2 regions of the Micromonospora sp. NPDC051300 genome follow, and region 1 is predicted to be linked to the other one. Evidence: riboswitches for the same ligand, from Rfam matches in the RefSeq annotation. Region 1 holds a riboswitch; the other holds the start of a gene.
The links. A riboswitch is a leader RNA that binds a small molecule or an ion and turns the genes downstream of it on or off. The one in region 1 is predicted to bind cyclic di-AMP.

Region 1 (5,129 bases):
CCCACGAGATCGGCCACTGGCTGAACCTCTACCACACCTTCCAGGGCGGCTGCTCCGGCTCGGGCGACAGCGTCTCCGACACCCCGGCCGAGGCCTCCCCGGCGTACCAGTGCCCGACCGGTCGGGACACCTGCTCGGCCACGGGCAAGGACCCGATCACCAACTTCATGGACTACACCTACGACTCCTGCATGTACCAGTTCACCGCCGGCCAGGCGAGCCGCATGCTCACCGCGTGGAACGCCTACCGCGCGGCCTGACCTGCCGCACCGCGTACCGGTGCCGGCCCTGTCCTCGGACGGGGCCGGCACCTGTCGTTTCGGGCCCGGTCGGGCGGCGGCCTTTCCCCGGCCCGGTCAGGCGGCCGGACGGCGGGTGTCGAAGCCGTGCCGGCCGCGTCGCCCCTCCGCGACGAGCGGATCGCGTCGCCGGACCGGCGTGGCGTCGTGCGGATCGAGCCAGAGCCGCACCTGCGGCCGGCCGGCGCCGGGGCGGGCCACCTGGTCGCGTCGGGTGAGCATGGCGACGTCGACGGTGAACTCGAACAGCCGCCAGTCGCCCTGCGGCGCCGCCCGGCCGAGGCGGGCCAGCCGGGCCACCGTGGCCGGGTCGGCGACCGGACGGGCCCGACCCGCCACGTAGGCCTCGTCGTCGCTCTCCTCCGGCGGGAACGAGTGCAGCGCGTAGCGGCCGTCGCGTTCGAGGTCGCGGCGCTTCGGGGAGTCGATGACGAAGCACCAGAGCCCGTCGTCGGTGATCAGCGGGGACACCGGGTGCACCCGGGGGCCGCCGTCGGCGCGGACCGTGGCGAGGTAGCCGAAGCCCGGCCCGTACTGCTGGAGCAGAAGGCGGATCTCGGCGGCGAGGCGGGGCTCGTCGGCGGCGAATTCGGACCAGGAAGCCATGCCGACATTCTATCGAACAGGTGTACGAGAGCGCAGTCCGACACGCAGGTCACCCGTACCGGTCGCTATGGTGTTCCGATGCTGCTCTCCGACCGCGACCTGGTCTCCGAGATCAAGGCGGGCACGCTCGCGCTGGAGCCCTTCGAGCCCACGCTGGTGCAACCGTCCAGCATCGACGTACGCCTGGACCGGCTGTTCCGGGTCTTCAACAACCATCTCTACACCCACATCGACCCGTCGGTGCAGCAGGACGACCTGACGTCGATGGTGGAGGTGCCGGAGGGGCAGCCGTTCGTGCTGCATCCCGGCGAGTTCGTGCTCGCCTCCACGCTGGAGGTCATCTCGCTGGGTGACCAGCTCGCCGGGCGACTGGAGGGCAAGTCGTCGCTGGGGCGGCTCGGCCTGCTGACCCACTCCACCGCCGGCTTCATCGACCCGGGCTTCTCCGGCCACGTCACGCTGGAGCTGTCCAACGTGGCGAACCTGCCGATCACGCTCTGGCCGGGCATGAAGATCGGTCAGCTCTGCATCTTCCGGCTGTCCTCGCCGGCGGAGCACCCGTACGGGTCGGCCGTCTACGGATCGCGCTACCAGGGCCAGCGCGGCCCGACGCCCAGCCGCTCCTGGCAGAGCTGGCGCACCTGGCCGACGCGCTGACGCGCTGCGTGGCTGTTAGGAGGGGCCCCCTGTTATGCGAAATGCGTTAACAGGGGGCCCCTCCTTACACCTCAGCCGGGGCGGCCGTAGCTGTTGATGTCGCCGTCGTCGACGCGCTTCATGGTGATGGGCTTGCCGGACTGGGAGGCGTGCACCACCCAGCCGTCGCCGACGTACATGCCCACGTGGTGCAGGTCGCCGTAGTAGAAGACCAGGTCACCGGCGCGCAGCTCGGCGCGGCTCACCCGCTTCGTGACGTCGTGCTGCTGCCGGGCGTTGTGCGGCAGCGAGACGCCGGCCTTGGCCCAGGCGGCCATGGTCAGGCCGGAGCAGTCGAAGTGGTCCGGGCCGGCGGCGCCCCAGACGTAGATCTTGCCGATCTGGGCGCAGGCGAACTTGACCGCCACCCCGGCCGCGCCGCCCGGATATCCGGACGGGCAGGGCGCCGGGCGCAGCGGGCCGCCGCCACCGTTGCCGTACACCTTGAGCCGCAGCTTCTGCAGCCTGGCGATCTCGGCGTCGATCTGCTTCTTCTTCGCCGCGAGCTGCGCCTCGGTGCGGCTCAGGTCGGCGACCATCTCGTCCAGCGGCTTCTTCTTCGCGGCCAGCTCGTCGCGCAGCTCCGCGATGTCGTGCACCTGCTCCTGCTGGTGGTGCGCGAAGCGGTCGAGCATCTCCAGGCCGCTGACCAGCTCACTCGGCGAGCGGCTGCCCAGCAGGGCGTTGACGGTGGAGAGGTTGTCGCCCTTGTAGGCGTCGGCCGCGAGCCCGCCCACCTGCCCGAGCGCGGCGTCCACCCGGGCCTGGAGCGGAGCGATCTGCCTGCCGAGCGCGTCGGCCTGCCTGCGCCGCACGGCGAGCTGCCCGCGGACGGCGTTGACCTGCTCGATGACGGGTTCGAGCTTGTTCCAGTCGCGGTCGATCTGGGCCTCGATCTCGGCGACCGAGGGTTCGGCGTGGGCCGCCGTCGCGCCACCGGTCAGAACGACCGCGGCGCCGACCAGGGCGGCGAGTGTGGTGGTGCAGCGGGACCAGCGGGAACGCGGCACGGCGGCGGACCGGTCGGCAGACCGGCTCGACGTCGGCCGCGGGGCATGGTGTGCCACCGGGCGTCCGTACTCCTTCGTCTGACCGCCTACCGGGTTAGCTGACGGGTTCGGGCGGGAAGGGAGCCGCCCTACCGCAGTGGCTGCGGATTCACCCCAGGTACCTGGGTCCCCGGTTCGCCCGTGGGCGACTCGGCGGTGTCGGACCGTCACCGCCCGGGATGGACGATGAGACTGGCGGCCGACGATTGACCAGAGTAGGGACCTCTGTTATCGATCCGCAACCCGAACGGCAGTGACACTCCGTGCCGAATATCCGACGCGAGACGCGAGTGAAGCTTTCTTTCATGCAACATTCAGCACCGGAAAGGTATTGACCGACGCGGGTGCCCGGAGTGAGGGTGGGGACGCAGTGACCCCCATCCCTGTCCAGGAGGTTCGATGCACCTCTCACCCCCGCCGTCGGGCAGACGGATACTGCTCGCCGCCGCCGTGGCCGCCGCCACCGCGCTGGCGACCACCGGCCCGGTGACCGCCGCGCCCCGGTCCGCCCCACCCACCGCCGACCGGCAGCAGCAGTACGCCGCCGCCGCGACCGAGTACGGCGTACCGCAGAACGTGCTGCTCGGCGTCTCCTACCTGGAGTCCCGCTGGGACGTCCACCCCGGCCAGCCCAGCACCAGCGGCGGCTACGGCCCGATGCACCTGACCGACGCCGCGCACGTCCTCGCCACGCCGGGCAGCTCCCACGTCGACGAGGACGAGGACCCGCGCGGCGACGACGCGCGGCCGCTCACCCTCGACCCGGCCACCGCCGCCGCGCCGACCCGGGAGACGCCGCTGCCGACGGCGTCGCTGCAGACGCTCGATGCCGCCGCGACGCTCACCGGGCTCGACGCGCAGAAACTGCGCACCGACCCGGCGGCGAACATCCGTGGCGGGGCGGCGCTGCTCGCGTCGTACCAGAAGGCACTGGGCGGGCCGGTCGGCGCCGGCAGCGACGTCGCGGCCTGGTACGGCGCGGTGGCCCGCTACTCCGGCGCGGACACCGCCGACGCGGCGACGGCCTTCGCCGACGAGGTCTACGACCAGCTCGGTCAGGGCGCCACCCGCACCACCGACGACGGGCAGCGGGTCACCCTGGCCGCCACCACCGCGCAGCCGGACCGTGCCGGCCTGGCCCGGCTCGGACTGCGGCACGCCGCGCGGCCGGACGGGCTGGAGTGCCCGGTGCGGTTGGCCTGCGAGTGGATCCCGGCGCCCTACGAGCAGCTCAGCGCGGACCCGGGCGACTACGGCAACCACGACCTGGGCGACCGGCCGAAGCAGCAGAAGATCGAGTACATCGTCATCCACGACACCGAGGGCTACTTCGCCCCCAGCGTCGACCTGGTGAAGCGGGCCGACTACCTGGGCTGGCACTACACGCTGCGCTCGGTGGACGGCTACGTCGCCCAGCACATCAAGGCCAAGGACGTCGGCTGGCACGCCGGCAACTGGTACGTCAACGCCAAGTCCATCGGCCTGGAGCACGAGGGCTTCGCCGGGCAGGGCACCTGGTACACCGAGGCGATGTACCGCAGCTCGGCGAAGCTGGTCCGGTACCTGGCGCACAAGTTCGACATCCCGCTGGACCGGCAGCACATCATCGGCCACGACAACGTGCCCGGCACCACCGCCGGCACCGTCAAGGGCATGCACTGGGACCCGGGACCCTACTGGGACTGGTCGCACTACTTCGACCTGATGAAGGCGCCGTTCCGCGGCACCGGCACGTCGCGGACCGGGCTGGTCACCATCGACCCGGACTTCGCCACCAACCGGCCGGCGTTCGTCGGCTGCAACCAGCAGCCACCGGGCGTCCCGACGCCCACCCCGCCGGCCGAGACGTGCCCGTCGCGCGGCTCCTCGGCGGTGGTCCTGCGGACCGCGCCAGGCGCGGACGCCCCGCTGGTCAACGACCTCGGGCTGCGCCCGGACGGCACGCCGGACACGATGTACATCTCGGACCACGGCGCCCGCGCCTCCGCCGGACAGACGTACGCGCTGGCCGGCCGGCAGGGTGACTGGACGGCGATCTGGTATCTCGGCCAGAAGGCGTGGTTCCTCAACCCGGCCTCGGCGCCCACGGCGAAGTGGGCGACCGGCTTCGTGGTGACCCCACGGCCCGGGAAGGCCACCGTCCCGGTGTACGGCCGCGCCTACCCGGAGCAGGCCGCCTACCCGGACACCATCCCCTACCAGACCATCTCCCCGCTCCAGTACACGTTGGCCGCCGGCCAGCGGTACGCGGTCGGCGGCGTGCTGCCCGGCGAGTACTACCGGGCCGTCTCGTTCGACGGCACGGCGCCCGGCGACCGGACCGTGGTGCGCGGGAAGAACCGCTACGCGCAGGTCCAGTTCGGCCACCGGATCATGTTCGTGAACCTCGCCGACGTGCTGATCCTGCCGTCGCCGGTCGGCGCGCCGCGATAGCGCCACCGGCACGACGAAGGCCCCCGGTCCAGGTGGACCGGGGGCC
Region 2 (5,129 bases), on a different contig from region 1:
GCCGCCGGTGGGGGTGAAGTCGGCGAACGCCCGCCACACACCCGGCCCGGCGAGCGGCGAGGCGACCCGCCAGGTGCCGTCGTCGGCCAGGTCGGGGTGGACGTGGCGGAAGCCGGACAGGTCACGCCGGGCGACGATCAGGTGCATGCGCTTGTCGTGGGCCACCTCGTAGCGGGTGACCGGCCGGCCGTCCGGTCCGGTGATCCGGAACGCGAACTCGCCGGTCGGGGCGGCGACCGGCTGGAACGTGTAGCCGCGCTCCGAGACGAGCAGCCCGCCGGGCAGGTGCGCCGCGTCGGTCGCGCCCGTGTCGCCGTGCCCGGCGGCGCCGGCCCCGTGGTCGGTGTCGGTGGTGTCGTGGCTGGTCTCGGCGGCCGGGGCGACGGGACCGGTCAGGTGACCGATCCCGAACGCCCCGCCGAACATCGCCGCGAGGCCGAGGGCGAAGCCGCTCAGCTTCGTCGCCGTGTTCATGGTGCCTCCTCCGGTTGACGGATCGGTGGGCCCGTCACGCCTCGGCGAGGTCGTAGCCGGCCTCGTCGACGGCGGCGCGTACCGCGGTGTCGTCCAGCGGGCCCTCGCTGGTGACGGTGACCCGGCCGGTGGCCAGGTCGACCTGGACGTCGGTGACGCCGGGCAGCGCGGTCAGCTCGGTGCTGACGGCGTTGACGCAGTGGCCGCAGGTCATGCCGTTCACCTGGTAGGTGGTGTCCATCTCGCCCTCCATTCGAATACCCCCTGGGGGTACAACGCGAACGTTAGCATACCCCCGAGGGGTACGCTATCCTCGACGTATGACCACGCCGACCACCCCGACCCGGGGCTACACCGCCAGCAAGGACCAGCTCCTCGCCCGGCTCCGTCGCGTCGAGGGCCAGGTCCGCGGCATCGAGAAGATGGTCGAGGACGACCGCTACTGCATCGACGTGCTGACCCAGATCTCGGCCATCCAGGCCGCGCTGGACAAGGTGGCCCTGGGCCTGCTCGACGGCCACGCCCGGCACTGCATGCACGAGGGCGCCGCCGAGGGCCGGGCCGACGAGATGGCGACCGAGATGATGGCCGCCGTCGGCCGCCTCATGAAGCGCGGCTGACCAGGACTTCCGACCCGGAAGACGAGCCGCGTGGCCCGGCTCCGCCGGCCGGCTGCGGACGTACCGTCGAGGTGGCGACCGGGTCGGCGTCGGGCCGACCCGCCCGGACGGACGGAGGCGGCGCGATGATGTGGTCGGGCCCGATGATGGGCGGGATGTGGCTCTGGCCCCTGCTGACCCTCGGGGTGCTGGCCGGGCTGGTCTGGCTGGCGGTCAGGCTGACCGGCGCGGGCGCCGCGACGCCGGGCGCCGCCCGGCGCATCCTCGACGAGCGGTAAGCGCGCGGCGAGATCGACGAGGACGACTACCGGCGGCGGCGCGCCGCGCTGAGCTGACCGCCGGCCACCGGATGCCCGACGGCGGCCCACCGGGCGGCACGGCCGGCCTGGCTACCATGGCCCGGCGACGACCGGGCGTGGTCCGCACGCGCCCGCACCGGCCGGACCGGTGACCGGGTCGCGCCGTGAACAGTTGGGAGACGCCGTGGGCGCCGACCACAGCCGTCCCGCCCCCGCGCCGCCGCGCGTACGCCGGCTGCTCCTCGCCACAGTGGTGCCGCTCTTCGTGCTCACCGTGATCGCGGCGCTGGCGCTCTGGCCCCGGCAGGGCCCGGAACCGACAGGCGGCCCCGACGTGCCGCGCCACCAGGGCACGGTGACCCGGGTGGTGACCGAGCCCTGCCCGCCCACCCCGGAGTCGCCGACCGGCGAGGACGGCCCCTGCGGCACCGTGACCGTCGCCGCCGAGCAGGGCCCGGACGCGGGCCGGCAGGTCGAGACGCCGGTCCCCGCCGGACCCGGCGCGCCCCGGGTCGAGGTCGGCGACAAGGTCATCCTGGTCGAGCTGACCGACCCGGCCGACCCGACGGTGAAGGTCTACAACATCGCCGAGCACCAGCGCGGCACGCCGCTGGTGTGGCTCGTGGCGCTCTTCGCCGCCGCGATCGTCGCGTTCGGCCGCTGGCGCGGGCTGGCCGCGCTCGGCGGGCTGGTGGCCAGCTTCGCCATCCTGCTCGGCTTCGTGCTGCCCGGGATCGGCGCCGGCCGCTCCCCGCTGCCGGTGGCGATCGTCGGCGCCGCGCTGATCATGTTCGTGGTGCTCTACCTGACCCACGGGATCAGCGCGCAGACCTCGGTGGCGGTGCTCGGCACGCTCGGCAGCCTGGTGGTCACCGGCGTGCTCGGCACGCTGGCCACCGGCGCCACCCACCTGACCGGCTTCGGCAGCGAGGACGCCACCACGCTGTCCATGTTCCAGGGCGACGTGGACCTGCACGGGCTGCTGCTGGCCGGCATCATCATCGGCTCGCTGGGCGTGCTGGACGACGTCACGGTCACCCAGTCGGCGACCGTCACCGAGCTGGCCCGCGCCAACCCGGGGCTGTCCCGACGGCAGCTCTACCGGGCGGCCACCCGGGTCGGCCGGGCGCACATCGCGTCCACCGTGAACACCATCGTCCTCGCGTACGCGGGCGCCTCGCTGCCGCTGCTGCTCCTGCTGGTCGCCGACTCCCGGCCGGTGAGCCAGATCCTGACCAGCGAGTTCCTCGCCCAGGAGATCGTCCGCAGCGCGGTCGCCACGCTCGGCCTGATCGCCGCCGTGCCGCTGACCACCGCGCTGGCCGCGGTGGTCACCACCGCCGGTCGCCGCGAGGCGGACCCCGGCCGGCCGCCGGCCGGGCGGGACGAGGCGTTGGAGGCGCTCGGCGGCGGACGCTCCGCCGGCCCGAGGAGTACGGAGGCCGCATGGTGACACTCCGCAGCGTGACGACCGACGTCAAACGCGACACGGCTCACGCTGGGCAATGTCGAAATCTCGCGATTGGTCGGCTTCCGGACGTAGATCCCCGGTCGGGATCTCGGGTAACCTCGCCCCCGGTCACCGCCGAAGGCGCGCACCGGCGCCTGCGGTGCCGCCGCCCAATCGCCTCCGGGCGAACCGGGGAACCAGGTACATGGGGTGAATCCGCGCGAGCGGTAGGGGCCACTTCCGTCCCGAACCCGTCAGCTAACCCGGTCGGCGGTCGACGGAAGGGAACACTGTGACGGCACCCCTGCGCCGCTGGTCGACACCCGTGGTGGCCGTGCTCGCCGCGCTCGCCGTGCTGGTCGGGCCGACCGCGGCGACGGCCGCCCCGCACGCCGCCGCCCCCAAGCCCTCCGGGCACTCGGAGGACGACGAGCCACCGCTCATCACCGAGGCGATCGACTCCGCCAACCGGAACTACCTGCAGGCCAAGTCGAAGCTCACCACGTCGCAGCAGCGCCAGAAGCGGCTGGCGGCCGAGAAGGCGGCGGCGGAGGCCGAGCTGGCGGCGCTCAGCCCGCAGGTCAACCAGATCGCCGCGCAGTCCTACCGGACCGGCCGGATGGGCGCGATGGCCATGCTGCTGGAGAGCCGGTCGCCCGACTCGTTCGTCGAGCGTGCCAGCGCCCTGGACGAGCTGAACCTCTTCAACGCGCAGCGGCTCGCCGCCGTCAACGACGCCAGGAACCGCGCCGAGCAGGCCAAGATCGCCGCCGACGCCGAGGTGCGCGAGCAGGAGAAGCAGACGAACGCGATGGCCCGCGAGCGGACCGAGGCACAGAAGGCGCTGAAGCTGGTCGGCGGCCTGGGCTTCACCGGCGGTCTGGTCTCGGCCACCTCGCCGGTCGCCAAGATCGGCCCCGGCCGGACCGCCGACGGCGGCTGGAAGTCGGAGTCGTGCAGCGAGGACGACCCGACCACCTCCGGCTGCGTCACGCCGCGCACGCTGCACGCGTACAAGGAGGTCAAGCGCGCCGGCTTCAACCGCTTCGTGGGTTGCTACCGACCGGGCGGGCCCTGGGAGCACCCCAAGGGCAAGGCCTGCGACTGGTCCCTGCAGAACAGCGGCTTCTCGCCGTGGCACAACAACGACACCCGCAGGTACGGCAACGAGGTCGCCGCCTTCCTCATCCGCAACGCGGACCGGCTCGGCATCTACTACGTGATCTGGAACCGGCAGATCTGGTTCCCGGCCACGGGTTGGAGTTCCTACAGCGGACCGTCCAACCACACCGACCACGTGCACATGTCGCTGCTCTGACGCGACGGACACACGGAGAAGGGGCCGCCCGCGGGCGGCCCCTTCCGGCTTTCCGGGCGTGGCTCAGCCGGCGAGCGCCGGGTCCACCGGCGCGGCCGGGGCGGGCAGCGGGTCCGGGGACTGCGCCACCGTCCGCACCCCGCCACCGCTGAGCCGGTACGACATGCCGACCACCGCGCACGCGCCGCCGGCCACCCGCTCGGCGAGCACCGTCGACCGGGCCAGCAGCGTCTCCACGATCTGCGCGATGTGGACGTCGACGATGCCGTCAAGGTCCTCGATCCCCTCCCGGGCGGCGCGCAGCAGGCTGGGCGAGACGGCGTCCACCACCGCGCCCAGGTGTCCGGCCGGGGCGGAGCCGGTGCGGACCGCCTCGCGGGCCGCCTGCACCGCGCCGCACGAGTCGTGGCCGAGCACCACCACGAGCGGCGTGCCGAGCACGGTGACCGCGTACTCCACGCTGCCGAGCACCTCCGGGCCGGCGGTGTGGCCGGCGGTGCGTACCACGAAGAGGTCGCCGAGACCCTGGTCGAAGATGATCTCGGCGGCGAGGCGGGAGTCGGAGCAGCCGACGATCACCGCGAACGGGTGCTGGCCGTCGGCGACCGCGGCCCGACGCCCGGCGTCCTGATTCGGATGCTGCGGCACACCGGTGACGAACCGCTGGTTACCGGCCCGCAGTTCGGCGAGTGCCTCGTCGGGGGTGGTCGGGATCATCGCTGCTCACCTCGTCCTCACAGGGCACGACCAGGCCGGCCGGCGGCGGTGTCGGCCTCGCGACCCACCGTCACACGCGACCGACACCACGTCAAGATTTCGTGATCCGCATTTCATACGTCACCGTTCCACCCCGCGCCGGGTCGGAGTCCGGGCCACCGACGCCATACGATGACCACCATGGCGACCACACCATCCGAGGACGGTAGCCGCCGCAACTGGACCTTCCTCACCAACCACGGCCACGTCCT

Region 2: linked by a shared signal. The riboswitch ahead of ACIA5A_RS17465 (coiled-coil domain-containing protein) and the one ahead of ACIA5A_RS30140 (NlpC/P60 family protein) in region 1 are both predicted to bind cyclic di-AMP.

What each region holds. Positions count from the first base shown of each region.
Region 1 covers NZ_JBITEP010000052.1:10,931-16,059, reverse strand. Annotated here, with positions in the region: gene ACIA5A_RS30155 (zinc metalloprotease) at 1-260, shown strand, start outside; gene ACIA5A_RS30150 (pyridoxamine 5'-phosphate oxidase family protein) at 357-905, opposite strand; gene dcd (dCTP deaminase) at 984-1,562, shown strand; gene ACIA5A_RS30140 (NlpC/P60 family protein) at 1,634-2,611, opposite strand; cyclic di-AMP (ydaO/yuaA leader) riboswitch at 2,679-2,816, opposite strand; gene ACIA5A_RS30135 (N-acetylmuramoyl-L-alanine amidase) at 3,050-5,083, shown strand.
Region 2 covers NZ_JBITEP010000014.1:58,168-63,296, forward strand. Annotated here, with positions in the region: gene ACIA5A_RS17440 (hypothetical protein) at 1-474, opposite strand, end outside; gene ACIA5A_RS17445 (heavy-metal-associated domain-containing protein) at 509-715, opposite strand; gene ACIA5A_RS17450 (metal-sensitive transcriptional regulator) at 795-1,094, shown strand; gene ACIA5A_RS17455 (hypothetical protein) at 1,250-1,372, shown strand; gene ACIA5A_RS17460 (YibE/F family protein) at 1,578-2,846, shown strand; cyclic di-AMP (ydaO/yuaA leader) riboswitch at 3,001-3,131, shown strand; gene ACIA5A_RS17465 (coiled-coil domain-containing protein) at 3,136-4,161, shown strand; gene ACIA5A_RS17470 (carbonic anhydrase) at 4,225-4,878, opposite strand; gene ACIA5A_RS17475 (helix-turn-helix transcriptional regulator) at 5,050-5,129, shown strand, end outside.